3 regions of the Paenibacillus sp. FSL P2-0089 genome follow, and region 1 is predicted to be linked to each of the others. Evidence: a T-box and tRNA genes for the amino acid it is inferred to sense, from the RefSeq annotation. Region 1 holds a T-box; the other regions hold tRNA genes.

Evidence for each region. The T-box of region 1 lies ahead of NST69_RS15220 (alanine--tRNA ligase). A T-box ahead of a tRNA ligase gene usually reads a tRNA of that ligase, here a tRNA-Ala.
Region 2: it encodes a tRNA-Ala, which carries the amino acid that the T-box ahead of NST69_RS15220 (alanine--tRNA ligase) is inferred to sense. The anticodon was not compared.
Region 3: it encodes a tRNA-Ala, which carries the amino acid that the T-box ahead of NST69_RS15220 (alanine--tRNA ligase) is inferred to sense. The anticodon was not compared.

Annotation. Positions count from the first base shown of each region.
Region 1 covers NZ_CP152006.1:3,690,713-3,695,565, reverse strand. Annotated here, with positions in the region: gene NST69_RS15225 (helix-turn-helix domain-containing protein) at 1-308, shown strand, start outside; gene NST69_RS15220 (alanine--tRNA ligase) at 364-2,229, opposite strand; T-box leader at 2,299-2,542, opposite strand; gene NST69_RS15215 (TetR/AcrR family transcriptional regulator) at 2,602-3,192, opposite strand; gene lpdA (dihydrolipoyl dehydrogenase) at 3,355-4,731, shown strand; gene NST69_RS15205 (GNAT family protein) at 4,765-4,853, shown strand, end outside.
Region 2 covers NZ_CP152006.1:2,131,945-2,136,797, reverse strand. Annotated here, with positions in the region: gene NST69_RS08675 (DoxX family protein) at 1-332, opposite strand, end outside; gene NST69_RS08670 (TetR/AcrR family transcriptional regulator) at 372-965, opposite strand; gene NST69_RS08665 (hypothetical protein) at 1,180-1,665, opposite strand; gene NST69_RS08660 (transcriptional regulator) at 1,965-2,612, shown strand; tRNA gene NST69_RS08655 (tRNA-Lys) at 3,107-3,179, opposite strand; tRNA gene NST69_RS08650 (tRNA-Ala) at 3,189-3,264, opposite strand; gene nrdR (transcriptional regulator NrdR) at 3,517-3,990, opposite strand; gene NST69_RS08640 (alpha/beta-type small acid-soluble spore protein) at 4,156-4,374, shown strand; gene NST69_RS08635 (lytic transglycosylase domain-containing protein) at 4,471-4,853, opposite strand, start outside.
Region 3 covers NZ_CP152006.1:7,489,772-7,494,624, forward strand. Annotated here, with positions in the region: gene NST69_RS32075 (pro-sigmaK processing inhibitor BofA family protein) at 1-6, shown strand, start outside; rRNA gene NST69_RS32080 (16S ribosomal RNA) at 310-1,870, shown strand; rRNA gene rrf (5S ribosomal RNA) at 1,995-2,111, shown strand; tRNA gene NST69_RS32090 (tRNA-Ile) at 2,159-2,235, shown strand; tRNA gene NST69_RS32095 (tRNA-Ala) at 2,332-2,407, shown strand; rRNA gene NST69_RS32100 (23S ribosomal RNA) at 2,655-4,853, shown strand, end outside.

The sequences.
Region 1 (4,853 bases):
GATTGATAGGTAACAAGTGGAAGCTATTGGTTATGAGGGATCTTTTGAAGGGAACTCAACGATTCGGAGAACTTCGTAAAAGTATCCCGGAGATCAGTCAAAAGGTTCTCACTGAAAATTTACGCTCAATGGAAGAGGATGGAATTGTCATTCGTACTGTTTTTGCAGAAGTCCCTCCGAGAGTCGAATACAGCTTAAGTGACTTAGGAAATTCACTGAAGCCAATTATATTCTCTATGGAAACATGGGGACTCGGGTACCAGAAACTCAATGATGAACTTCCGAACGATATTCATCAGAGTGAATGATGTCAGATTGATACTCTCTGCAATATTTCTATTAGCAGTAAAAAAGCAATTCGGATTAAATCCGAATTGCTTTATCTTTAATTACTCCCTTAATCCTTCTGACTCCAGCAGCCGAAGATTGTTCTTTTGCAATACGGAATGTTCCTAAGTTTGTGGTATCTTCTACATGAGGCCCTCCACATACTTCCCGGCTCCACACTTTCCCTTCGTGATCTTGGATGGTATACACCTTAACGATATCCGGATATTTATCCCAAAAGTTTCCTTCCACATTACTTTCTTTCGCTTCAAGTTTAGGCAGCTCTGAAATAGAGGTAACTGCTTTCGATGAAATTGCATCATTCACATACTTCTCCACCTTAGCTATTTGCTCGGGGGAAAGTTTTTCATCATGGTTGAAGTCAAACCGTAATCGTTCGGAAGTAATATTACTTCCTTGTTGGTGAACATGATCACCTAGAACTTCCCTTAACCCCGCAAGTAGCAAATGAGATACCGTGTGCAGCGCGGTTGTTTCTGCGGAATGTTCAGCTAAGCCACCTTTAAATTTACCCGCAGAAGCAGTTCTGCTCATTTCAGCATGTTTCTTTGCCGCTTCTGTATAAGACGCCTTGTCTTCCATGCTATATCCACTTTCAGTTAAATACTCTTCTGTCAACTCCAAGGGAAATCCATAGGTTTCGTAAAAATAAAAGGCATCTGCCCCCGTAACTTTACCCTTATTCTTCAGATGCTTCTGTATTTCAAATTCTCCTTGCTGTAATGTTCTATAGAAAAGACTTTCTTCCTTATTTACGATTTCAATTACTTTCTTTTTATTGCGGATCAAATCTTCATAAGCTGTTGCTTCATCGATATAAACTTCAGACAACTGACCCACAAAGCTTCCTTGTATCCCTATTTTTTTACCCGCACGGATGGCCCTTCTTAATAGCCTTCTTGTTATATACCCTGCATCACTATTTGCCGGCTCTGCACCGTCATTAATGAGAAACGTAGCCGCTCTCACATGATCCAGTATGATTCTAAAGGACTTTAGATCGTCAGCATAGGATTTACCGCTTAGCTCCATCAACTTGTTCTTGGGATTAAGGAAGAAAGCCGTATTGTAAATATCCTTGTCCCCGTTAAGGGCTGTAGCCACCCTTTCTAATCCGCCTCCATAATCCAGATTGGGATTTTGCATTTTTACGAATCCGGTCTCTCCTTTTGTGTAACACATAAATACGTTGTTCCCAATTTCCAGGAATCTGTCGCTTTCAGAAGCAGGATGATCCAGTGGATCACCGCTTGGGTCAAGATCATAAAACATTTCACTATCGGGTCCACCCGGTTCACCAACCGGCATATGGAGAGGACTTCCGGCCCGGCTCCACCAATTTTCTTTTTCATCGTATAAGAATATTTTCCCGCCTCTGGATGCCCCATATTGCCAGGGATCATCTTCAATGATGGGTTCTATCCCGACGGATTTGAATTTTGCTGACCAGAGCCCAAGGGCTTCCGTATCTTTCGGTATATTCAGTTCATCACTTCCTGCGAAAGCACTGATATACAGCCTGCCCGGATCAATTCCTAATTCGATGATATGCCAATGCCAAATGGCATCGATTTGTTTTTGCTTATAGTTATGTTCATTAGCTTTGAACTCCCAACGGCCTATCATTTCAAAAAATGTCAGATGCGACGTATCCCCTACTTCATCAATATCCACTGTCCTTAAGCACTTCTGAATATTAGCAATCTCATTGCCGATCGGATGCTTTCCCCCCAATAAATAGGGAACCATCGGCTGCATACCGCTTCCTGTAAACAACGTTGAGGGATCATTTTCCGGTAACAAGCTAGAAGAAGGCACTTGGCTAGCCCCTATTCTTTTCATAAAATCAACATAGGATTGTCTCAACTCATCTGGTGTCATTCTAAACCCTCCATTAAATATTAGTTATGCTTAAAACAAAAAAGCCCTAAGCTGACATGTTTCTTGTCAACTTAGGGCGAACGATTATGTCCGTGTTACCACCTAACTTCAGATTGCTCTGCGCTCTATCAGTACGGGATTGCTCCGATACTGTTTCCTGAATAACGGTGGAACTCCGTTGAAGCCTACTAAGATTCCTCTGTTCGGTCCACAGCTCCGAGACTGCTTCACTATTAGATCAATGAAGATTCGCACCAACCATCTTCTCTCTGTGAGATCCTTAATAGTTACTATTTCTCATCATAGCCTTTTCGTTTTAAGTTAAAGCAATGCTAGCACAATCAACTTACTTCGTCAAATAACAATTCCGTTCTAACTGGGGAACCTGGAGCCGGCGCTTACCATTTGTTTGAATTGCACACGACCTGCCTGTAATAAAGCATCACTGAACTTCTCATCACTAACTGCCCTTGCCAGTGCCACAGTACCCACCATACTGCTCACCAACGCATAACCATTAGAGGGATCGATCCCAGCCATATTTGTAATAAACGCAATGAAACGTTGCAGCTCTTGTGTGTACGCTTGCCTAATATTTTCCGGTAGCTGGGCAACCTCTCCTGATAAAGCAGGTAAGATACAACCGGCTTCCGTCTGATCCCGATGCAGAGGGCTTAAGTAAAAATCAATGACGGCCTCAATCGGCGTCTGATCTTCATTTTTATTTTGGTCTGCAATTCTCTGAAGTGTGTCGATGGTGTCACTAATTGCGAAATGACAGGTCTCCATCACAAGCTGATCTTTATTTGCAAAATGGGAGTAAAATCCTCCGTGCGTCAGTCCAGCACCTTTCATAATATGGGGAAGACTAATATTCCGCACGCCGTGGGTGCGAAATGCTTTGGCTGCGCTGGTAATAATATGGCTTCGAACTTTGAGCTTGTGTCCTTTCGGATAAGGCATCCTGCTCTCTCCCTTTTGTATAAGTCTGTATTTATGAATGTTTTTAAAATATTATAATTATCATATTATTTGATGTCAATTTATTATGAAGTGTTGACTCTTTTAAAATATGATGATTATAATATATTACGATCATCATATTTTATTTTGGAGGTACTCATCATGAACTCATTAGAAGCTGTAGATACCCTGGTCATTGGATCGGGGCCTGGCGGTTATGTAGCCGCATTACGTTCGTCACAACTGGGCATGAAAACAGTCATTGTGGAGCGCCACCAGATCGGAGGGGTATGTACACATGTAGGCTGTATTCCTTCCAAAGCGCTGATTGCTGAAGCGGAGCGTATTCATTTGCGCAGACACTGGTATACTGTTGACGAAGCTTCTTCTTTTCAGGAGGCTCAGTTCTTTAAGCAAGCTGTGGTGGATAAGCAGTCTGGAGGAGTTCGGTTTTTACTTAAAACAGCAGGTGTGACAGTTATCGAAGGAGAAGCCAGCTTGATAGACGCGAATACCGTTGAAATTCATCACGCTGAACAGAATGAGCGCCGAATAGGCTTCAAACATCTCATTCTGGCAACCGGTTCCCGTCCGATTGAAATCAGCGCTCTTCCTTTCGGCGGACGGATTCTTTCATCCACTGAGGCGCTATCGCTGGCCGGTATTCCTAAGAGCCTTGTTGTAGTTGGCGGCGGTTATATTGGCGTGGAACTGGGTCAGATGTTTGCGAGATTTGGAACCACAGTTACGATGCTTGAGGGCGGTGAACAGATTTTACCCGGATTTGAAGCAGAGCTTGTCGCACCTGTCGTTCGTCAACTGAAGAAGGACGGGATAACCATCTTAACGGAAGCTAAGGTTACAGGAGCAGACCAATATACGAGTCACATCAATCTACATTATATGCGTCAGGATCAACACCATGTTGTTCAAGCTGAATATGCGTTAATTACGGTGGGCAGGAAACCGAACACAGATGGAACCTTGGGTCTTGAAAATATAAGTCTGTCCCCTACTCCACAAGGCTTGATCAAGATTGACAAGCAGTGCAGAACATCTATCCCGCATATCTATGCCATTGGAGATATTGTTCAAGGCCCTGCCTTGGCTCATAAAGCTTCATATGAAGCAAAAATTGCAGCAGAAGCGATCGCGGGTAAACCCTCTGTCATCGACTACAAAGCTCTTCCGCTGGTTGTGTTCTCTCACCCGGAGATTGCGAGCGTTGGTCTTAGCGAAACGGCGTGTAAACAACAATCGATTCCTGTTGTCGTTGGAAAATCTATTTTTTCTATTAATGGCCGTGCGCTGGCTCTGAAAGAAACCGAAGGCTTTGTCAAAATCGTCGCTCATGCTGCGTCTGGTCTTGTATTAGGTGCACAGATTGTAGGCGCTGAAGCATCTACTCTTATATCTGAGCTATCCCTTGCGATTGAGATGGGAGCAACGGTAGAAGATATGGCCATGACCATTCATCCGCATCCAACTTTAGGCGAAATCATCATGGAGGCCGCAGAACAAGCCCACCGCAGATTGTAACAAACGAAAATTATTGATGCAGGAGGTTTACTTATGGAGAAATCAAACGAAGTATATTGCGTTTCCGACCGGCTTGTTATTCGAAAGTTTGATTTGCAGGATGTACATTCTTTTTATCAATA
Region 2 (4,853 bases), 1.6 Mb from region 1:
GCATAGATATTGGCGGGGAGCATGGCAATAAGAAGCAAGATCAGGCATACAGAAGCAGTTGCTGAGAACGCGGGCAGCAGGATGCCGATAGCTCCGGCAATTTCAAGCATCCCGGTAACCGTCACGATCCATTCTTTCTGCGGAAAAACAGGCGGCACCATTCTTACCAAATCGGAGCGCCGCCGTCCCCAGTGGGCAGAAGCTCCGAGAAGCAGCATCACAGCTACAGCCCACTGAAGGGCGGTTTGCCAGTCATTCCAATACGTCAAGCCTAGTAGACCTATTCCCCGGAACAGTAAAAAGGATACGATAAGCGCTATAAAAGGAACCATTTAACCTCACCCCTTCTTGTTACTTCATATTGCTTCATCTCAATTCTTCAGAATACCAGCCATAAAACCGGATATTTCTTTCGCAGAAAGGGTCCCGGAAGAGGCGCGCAGGGACGCCCGCACACGCAGACCTAATGACAGCAGGACGAACAGCTCCGCCGTCTCATCAGGGTTCACCGTTTCTTTAATCACCCCGTACTTTTGCCCCGTGATAATCCACTGCCTGGAGACCGACACCGACCGCTCATGAAAATGCTCAAGCACCTCCGCTACCGCCGGTTCATTCTCCTTGCCCAGCAGGTATAGAAGCACCTTGTTAGTCGCTTCATGGCTGTCTTCCAATCCGGCAAGACTTCTGGCGATGGCATGCATCGGCCCGTCGAAGCTTTTATCAATGCTGCCTCTTACTTCCTCTTCAAAACGATCATTCACAGCGTCAAGCCGCTCCTCCAGCACCCAGGCAAAAATCTCATCCTTGCTCTTCACATAATGAAATATCGCCCCCTTAGATAATTGCGACTGCTCCATAATATCCTTTAAGGTGATGGCATGACAGCTCTTGTCCCGCAGCAATTCTTTCGTTGCATCCAACAACTGCCGGATGGTCTGCTTCCGCCGGTCTGCGTTCTTCATTGCTATTCTCCTCTTCTGCCTTACATAGTTAAGATTGGGTTAATTTAAAATATGATTACTGTTGATTATACATACCGACCGTTGGTTTGTAAATTAGTGTGTAAATAAAAAAAGGTTCGGAATGTTCCGGATAACGTGGATTAATTCCTCCATCATTTCTCCGGCTCCCGCACCCGTGATTTTAATACCTGTCCGATCTGGATCTTATTTCCAGTTATGCCTCTTCATCCTCTTCGTCTTCATCTTCATCTTCATCAAAGTCGCCATATTGATCCGGTGCCTCTCCCTCGATCTCCGTGACCATAGGCAGTTTTTGTCCCGGCTTCACTTCAGTCTCTCCCAGATATTGAACAATCATTCTCCACTCATCGCCATAATCGAATAAGAGCAGCATCTTTTGTTTGGGGGTATGAAAGACTTTACTGATTTTCACTTTTTGCACTCCAGGAAACCTATCCCCCGCCCCCACATCAGCAAATGATTCATAGCCTTCCTCAGAGCGTGTCCAGTTTTTGAGATTATCATAGAATCCAAAGGCATGATCCAGATCAAAATCAAAAGATTCAATCGTAACTGCCGCAAGATCGTACAGCGATGCCTTTGCAGAAATTGCAATCTTCCGGGTCGGCCGACCACGCACCGCACCGTTCCAGTCGCTTAAGGTTACTTTGAATAATCTGGCTTGTTCGTTCTTAGTCATCGGACTCTCCCCTTTTATCAATTCATTCTTCCTCACGCATTCTCCGAACCTCATTGTACAGTTTAATAAAAGAAAACAAAAATATAAATCCTCTATAGTATACTGCACGATTAGAACCTCTGTAACTACTTATTGATTCCTGGATTTGTAGCGCTATAATAAGAAACATAGGTTGTGAAGCACACGCCGCTTGTAATGCTCTGCCCCTTCCGAGTTAGATTCTTGGAGAGGGTTGAGTATTGAAGCGGCTTTTTTGCTTGGGAATCAACGCTAATTTGAGTGTTAAAGGAGGAGTATCGATGACGCGATTTGAGCAGCAGTACGAGGAATGGTTAGTTAGCAATCTGAAGAATGAGAGCAACCACAGGCGCAAGGAGCTACTTGGCAAAGGATTAGGCCACGGAACAGTTGAATTTCTCCGCAAGGTATGGTTTCCGGCAATCGGTAATTTCGATCATTTGTTTCCAGAATGGGAAGTGCGTGATTTCAATAACGGGTACCGCTATCTGGACTTGGCTTATATGCCTGGAGATGCAAAAGGCGGGATTGAGATTCAAGGCTATGGACCTCACGCCAGAGATCTGGATGTCAGACGCTTCAAGGATTTATGCCGCCGGCATTGCTTACTGGTCCTTGATAGTTGGACTTTTCTTCCTATTGCTTATCCTTCGATTATCGAAGAACCCAAGCAATGTCAACAGTTGGTGTTGTCTTTTATCGGCAAATTCATTGCGACGGATGTTTCTTCCACATTAACTTGGCTGGAAGCGGAGACCCTTCGTTACGCAAGACGTCTGCTCAGGGCATTCACACCTTTCGAGCTTGCTAAGCATCTCAGGGTAACGGATAGGCACTCCAGACGAATTCTGCATCATTTGCTCGAACAACAGTTACTGGATGTGGCCGGAGGACAGCAGCGTTATCGAACATATCAGCTTAGAGTTTAACGTATGTTTTGGAGCATGAATTATAAAGCTGATATGGTAAAAACACTTGAATTCCGTGGCTGTGAGCGTGAGAAGTAGAGGTATCAATCAGCTGTAACGGACTGAGGCACACCTATTTCTACAAAAAGCACAATTTTACCAAGCTTACGGACTCAGATGGCGCTATTTACTAGATTTCATCTCATATATGGATGGTGAAAAGCAATAAGCGCGATACGGTCCGTTAGCCCTTTTAATTATGCTGAATAAAGAACATAAGGGCTGTGGGGTCCGCAGCAGTCCTTTAGACACATTTAGAACCGAAGGAACTCGATGGAAACCATATTTCGCAGTTTGGGTTCAGGGTTCGGGGGTTCGGGTTCGGGTTCGGGTTCGGGTTCGGGTTCGGGGTTCAAGGTTCGGGAATGGACCTCAAGCCCTTGCTGTTCCCCCACTTAATCACCCATATTCCATGAAACAGCAAAAGAACGGCATCTCTGCCGTTCTTCATGTGATGGACTCTCAGGGGCTCGAACCCTGGACAAATAGATTAAGAGTCTACTGCTCTACCAACTGAGCTAAGAGTCCGTATGAAATTGGTGGAGCCAAGGGGGATCGAACCCCTGACCTCATCGCTGCCAGCGATGCGCTCTCCCAGCTGAGCTATGGCCCCATATTTTTTACAATTTTGCCAATTTAGAATTACATTATGTATTCTAAAATCTGATCTGAGCGAGAAGCTCAAGTCGCTTATTCATCAATGTGTTTCGTAGGCGACTTCTATATAATACAGAAATCTGCTTTCAGTGTCAACACTTTTCCGAAATTAATTTTGATACAAGACGCTCCACCCGGGAACTGACCTCTCAACCTCAAGGCCAGCCCCACTACCCCAATCGAATCCTTCACTTCTAAACGGCGAAGCTTACAGCCCGTCCAGCTCCTCAGTCTTGGACAGCAGTCCCTTCAGTTCCTTCATGAACATGTTAATGTCCTTGAACTGGCGGTACACGGACGCGAAGCGGACGTAGGCTACCTCGTCGACAGGGTAGAGCTGCTCCATGACCAGCTCGCCGATCTGGCGGCTCTCGATCTCGGCGAGAGCGATGCCGCGTAGGCTTTTCTCCACCTCAGATACGATGACCTCCAGGCGCTCTACAGGGACCGGACGCTTCTCGCAGGCACGGATCAGGCCGCGGAGGATTTTGTCACGGCTGAACTCTTCACGGCTGCCGCCTTTTTTGATCACAATCAGGGGGGTCTCTTCAATCATCTCGAAGGTGGTGAAACGGCGGCTGCACAGCTCGCATTCCCGCCTGCGGCGGATGGACTTATTCTCGTTGGCCGGGCGCGAGTCCAGGACTTTGGTATTGGTGTGGTCGCAGTAAGGACATTTCATAAGCTTCTTCACTTCCTCATCATTAGAATGGTCAGGCCCCGTCCCTTGATACGCAAGGGCTATGCGGGCATCATTTAATTTCCAGAAAACACCGTTTATTTGTTGTTATGAATCTGACATGTCCGGCACATAATACAGTTACCAACCGATAGGAGGTGAACAGCAATGAGCCAAAATAACAACTCCAATAACCTGGTAGCTCCAAACTCACGCGGTGCCTTGGAACAACTGAAATATGAAGTTGCCCAGGAACTAGGTATCACCCTCTCCCCAGACGGATACCAAGGCAATAAAACTTCTTACGAAAACGGTTCGATCGGTGGTTACATCACTAAACGTCTTGTAACCCTGGCTGAACAGCAACTGGCAGGTCAGTACAAATAATACCTGCCCACACGACATAAGCTTGCCTAAGAAGTATCGAACGGCCTCCGGCCGTTTGATGCTTCTTTTTACATAACAGCAGCAGTAACAAGCACTCTAGAACTCACTGTAGAGCTCGGTATATTGATCATAATAATAAATTACACGCTGTACGTAGTGACGGGTCTCACCGAACGGAATGTCCTTCACAGAGGCTTCTGTTCCGTCCCATTGCCCTTCATCCAACCAGCTCTGCACCTTACCAGGCCCGGCATTATAGGCGGCTATGACCGCTATACGGTTGCCGTCGAACTGCTTGGACAACGTAGACAAATACCAGGTGCCCAGTTCAATATTGGAGGAGGGCTCTTCCTTCAGCCGCTCCAGCGACACGTCGGGGAGCTTGGCCTTTTCGAGCGCCCACTTGGCGGTATCCGGCATGAGCTGCATGAGCCCCAGTGCGCCTTTTTTGGATTCGCGGCCAGTCTTATAATTGGTCT
Region 3 (4,853 bases), 3.8 Mb from region 1:
TTTTAGAGGTTGACGAAGGCTCCTGATTCATGATACATTAAGTCTCGGCCCTTTGGACAGGAGATCTTCGGATCACTTGCTGGAAGCTAAAGCGAAAAAAGAAATTAAAAAAACGCTTGACTGAAACAAGGGTGCTGTGATATATTATAAAGGTCGCTGCTGAGACAAACATCAACGACAAAAGATGAGACATTGATCTTTGAAAACTGAACAACGAGTGAGTGGGAAATCACTTCGGTGAGATCCAAAAATGAGAATGTAAATTCTCGTCAGATGTTTCAAAATGAGCAATCGCTCTTTCTAAATACCAATTTGGAGAGTTTGATCCTGGCTCAGGACGAACGCTGGCGGCATGCCTAATACATGCAAGTCGAGCGGAGTTTGAGAGGAAGCTTGCTTCCTTTCAGACTTAGCGGCGGACGGGTGAGTAACACGTAGGCAACCTGCCCTCAAGCCTGGGATAACTACCGGAAACGGTAGCTAATACCGGATAATTTCTTTTTTCTCCTGAGAGAAGAATGAAAGGCGGAGCAATCTGCTGCTTGGGGATGGGCCTGCGGCGCATTAGCTAGTTGGTGGGGTAACGGCCCACCAAGGCGACGATGCGTAGCCGACCTGAGAGGGTGAACGGCCACACTGGGACTGAGACACGGCCCAGACTCCTACGGGAGGCAGCAGTAGGGAATCTTCCGCAATGGGCGCAAGCCTGACGGAGCAATGCCGCGTGAGTGATGAAGGTTTTCGGATCGTAAAGCTCTGTTGCCAGGGAAGAACGTCCGGTAGAGTAACTGCTACCGGAGTGACGGTACCTGAGAAGAAAGCCCCGGCTAACTACGTGCCAGCAGCCGCGGTAATACGTAGGGGGCAAGCGTTGTCCGGAATTATTGGGCGTAAAGCGCGCGCAGGCGGTTATTTAAGTCTGGTGTTTAAACCTTGGGCTCAACCTGAGGTCGCACTGGAAACTGGGTGACTTGAGTACAGAAGAGGAAAGTGGAATTCCACGTGTAGCGGTGAAATGCGTAGATATGTGGAGGAACACCAGTGGCGAAGGCGACTTTCTGGGCTGTAACTGACGCTGAGGCGCGAAAGCGTGGGGAGCAAACAGGATTAGATACCCTGGTAGTCCACGCCGTAAACGATGAGTGCTAGGTGTTAGGGGTTTCGATACCCTTGGTGCCGAAGTTAACACAGTAAGCACTCCGCCTGGGGAGTACGGTCGCAAGACTGAAACTCAAAGGAATTGACGGGGACCCGCACAAGCAGTGGAGTATGTGGTTTAATTCGAAGCAACGCGAAGAACCTTACCAGGTCTTGACATCCAACTAACGAAGCAGAGATGCATCAGGTGCCCTTCGGGGAAAGTTGAGACAGGTGGTGCATGGTTGTCGTCAGCTCGTGTCGTGAGATGTTGGGTTAAGTCCCGCAACGAGCGCAACCCTTGACTTTAGTTGCCAGCAGGTGAAGCTGGGCACTCTAGAGTGACTGCCGGTGACAAACCGGAGGAAGGTGGGGATGACGTCAAATCATCATGCCCCTTATGACCTGGGCTACACACGTACTACAATGGCCGGTACAACGGGAAGCGAAGCCGCGAGGTGGAGCCAATCCCAGCAAAGCCGGTCTCAGTTCGGATTGCAGGCTGCAACTCGCCTGCATGAAGTCGGAATTGCTAGTAATCGCGGATCAGCATGCCGCGGTGAATACGTTCCCGGGTCTTGTACACACCGCCCGTCACACCACGAGAGTTTACAACACCCGAAGTCGGTGGGGTAACCCGCAAGGGAGCCAGCCGCCGAAGGTGGGGTAGATGATTGGGGTGAAGTCGTAACAAGGTAGCCGTATCGGAAGGTGCGGCTGGATCACCTCCTTTCTATGGAGAATCGTCTTCTGCAACGAAGACATTCAAATCGGAAGCTTCGCTTCCACAATAGAACCTTCGGGTTCGGACACTCACTCGTGTTCAGTTTTGAAAGAGCAAGTCTCTTTCGTATGCGTTTGGTGGCGATAGCGGAGGGGTTCCACACGTACCCATCCCGAACACGACCGTTAAGCCCTCCAGCGCCGATGGTACTTGGACCGAAGGGTCCTGGGAGAGTAGGACGCCGCCAAGCGAACAATCAATTCATTGATTGCTTCACTACTGCAAGTTTTGTTATATGGGCTTTTAGCTCAGTTGGTTAGAGCGCACCTCTGATAAGGGTGAGGTCGGTGGTTCGAGTCCACCAAGGCCCACCATATAACAATCTAGAATTGAATAGCAAGTACCGGGGTCCCCGAAAAGTAATCGGAATTAACCTCGAAGCTACACCTCACTTTTTGGGGTGATTATATGGGGCCATAGCTCAGCTGGGAGAGCGCCTGCCTTGCAAGCAGGAGGTCAGCGGTTCGATCCCGCTTGGCTCCACCAAAACTTCTTTACAACAGTATATGCACATCGTCTGTTATTCCGAACATCACAGTCGTGATTGTTTCATAATAACAGCAACTTGATCCTTGAAAACTGGATACCGAAATGAATTTGCGTTTTAGAACATTCCTTTAAGCTGAACTTGTGTAAACAAGTTTTGAATTAATGGCGATGCTACGATGATCTTGATGGAAATACAGACGTTGAAGAAATTCATTGTCCGATATTTTCCTGACGGAAAAATCGAGGTTAAGCTACTAAGAGCACACGGAGGATGCCTAGGCGCCAGGAGCCGACGAAGGACGTGGCGAACAACGAAACTGCCTCGGGGAGCTGTAAGCAAGCTTTGATCCGGGGGTGTCCGAATGGGGAAACCCAGCTGTGGTAATTCGCAGTTACTCGTATCTGAATACATAGGATACGCAGAGGCAGACCAGGGGAACTGAAACATCTAAGTACCCTGAGGAAGAGAAAACAATAGTGATTCCGTCAGTAGCGGCGAGCGAACGCGGAACAGCCTAAACCAAGGGGCTTGCCTCTTGGGGTTGTGGGACGTCTCACATGGAGTTACAAAGGAATAGAGTAGGCGAAGAGGTCTGGAAAGGCCCGCGATAGAGGTAAAAGCCCTGTAGCCTAAACTGTGTTCTCTCCGAGACGGATCCCGAGTAGTGCGGGGCACGTGAAACCCCGTATGAATCCAGCAGGACCATCTGCTAAGGCTAAATACTACCTGGCGACCGATAGTGAAACAGTACCGTGAGGGAAAGGTGAAAAGCACCCCGGAAGGGGAGTGAAATAGAACCTGAAACCGTGTGCTTACAAAAAGTCAGAGCCCTCTTTATGGGTGATGGCGTGCCTTTTGTAGAATGAACCGGCGAGTTACGTTTAACATGCAAGGTTAAGGTGAGAAGCCGGAGCCGCAGCGAAAGCGAGTCTGAATAGGGCGACTAAGTATGTGGACGTAGACCCGAAACCGTGTGATCTACCCCTGTCCAGGGTGAAGGTGCGGTAACACGCACTGGAGGCCCGAACCCACGCATGTTGAAAAATGCGGGGATGAGGTGGGGGTAGCGGAGAAATTCCAATCGAACTCGGAGATAGCTGGTTCTCCCCGAAATAGCTTTAGGGCTAGCCTCGGTGAATGGAGTGGTGGAGGTAGAGCACTGATTGGGTGCGGGGCCCGCAAGGGTTACCAAGCTCAGTCAAACTCCGAATGCCATTTACTTCTTGCCGGGAGTCAGACAGTGAGTGCTAAGATCCATTGTCAAAAGGGAAACAGCCCAGACCATCAGCTAAGGTCCCCAAGTGTGTGTTAAGTGGGAAAGGATGTGGAGTTGCACAGACAACCAGGATGTTGGCTTAGAAGCAGCCACCATTGAAAGAGTGCGTAATAGCTCACTGGTCGAGTGACTCTGCGCCGAAAATGTAACGGGGCTAAACACACCACCGAAGCTATGGCTAGATGCTTTGCATCTGGGGTAGGGGAGCGTTGTATGTAGGTTGAAGGTGTACCGTAAGGAGCGCTGGACAGCATACAAGTGAGAATGCCGGTATGAGTAACGAAAAGATCAGTGAGAATCTGATCCGCCGAAAGCCCAAGGTTTCCTGAGGAAGGCTCGTCCGCTCAGGGTAAGTCGGGACCTAAGGCGAGGCCGACAGGCGTAGTCGAAGGACAACAGTTTGAAATTACTGTACCACCGTAATCCGCTATGAGCGATGGGGTGACGCAGGAGGGTAGTGACGCGGACTGATGGATGTCCGTCTAAGCAGTGAGGCTGGTGTGCAGGCAAATCCGCACATCGTAAGGCTGGGCTGTGATGGGGAGCGAAAATTATAGTAGCGAAGGTCATGATCTCACACTGCCAAGAAAAGCCTCTAGTCAGGAGAAGGTGCCCGTACCGCAAACCGACACAGGTAGGCGAGAAGAGAATTCTAAGGCGCGCGGAAGAACTCTCGTTAAGGAACTCGGCAAAATGACCCCGTAACTTCGGGAGAAGGGGTGCCTCGGTAGGGTGAATAGCCCGAGGGGGCCGCAGTGAAAAGGCCCAAGCGACTGTTTAGCAAAAACACAGGTCTGTGCGAAGCCGCAAGGCGAAGTATACGGGCTGACGCCTGCCCGGTGCTGGAAGGTTAAGGGGAGCGGTTAGGGGTTAAACCCGAAGCTGTGAACCGAAGCCCCAGTAAACGGCGGCCGTAACTATAACGGTCCTAAGGTAGCGAAATTCCTTGTCAGGTAAATTCTGACCCGCACGAATGGCGTAACGACTTGGGCGCTGTCTCAACGAGAGATCCGGTGAAATTTTAATACCTGTGAAGATGCAGGTTACCCGCGACAAGACGGAAAGACCCCATGGAGCTTTACTGCAGCTTGATATTGAATTTGGGTACGATCTGTACAGGATAGGTGGGAGCCGTGGAGGCAGGAGCGCAAGCTTCTGCGGAGGCG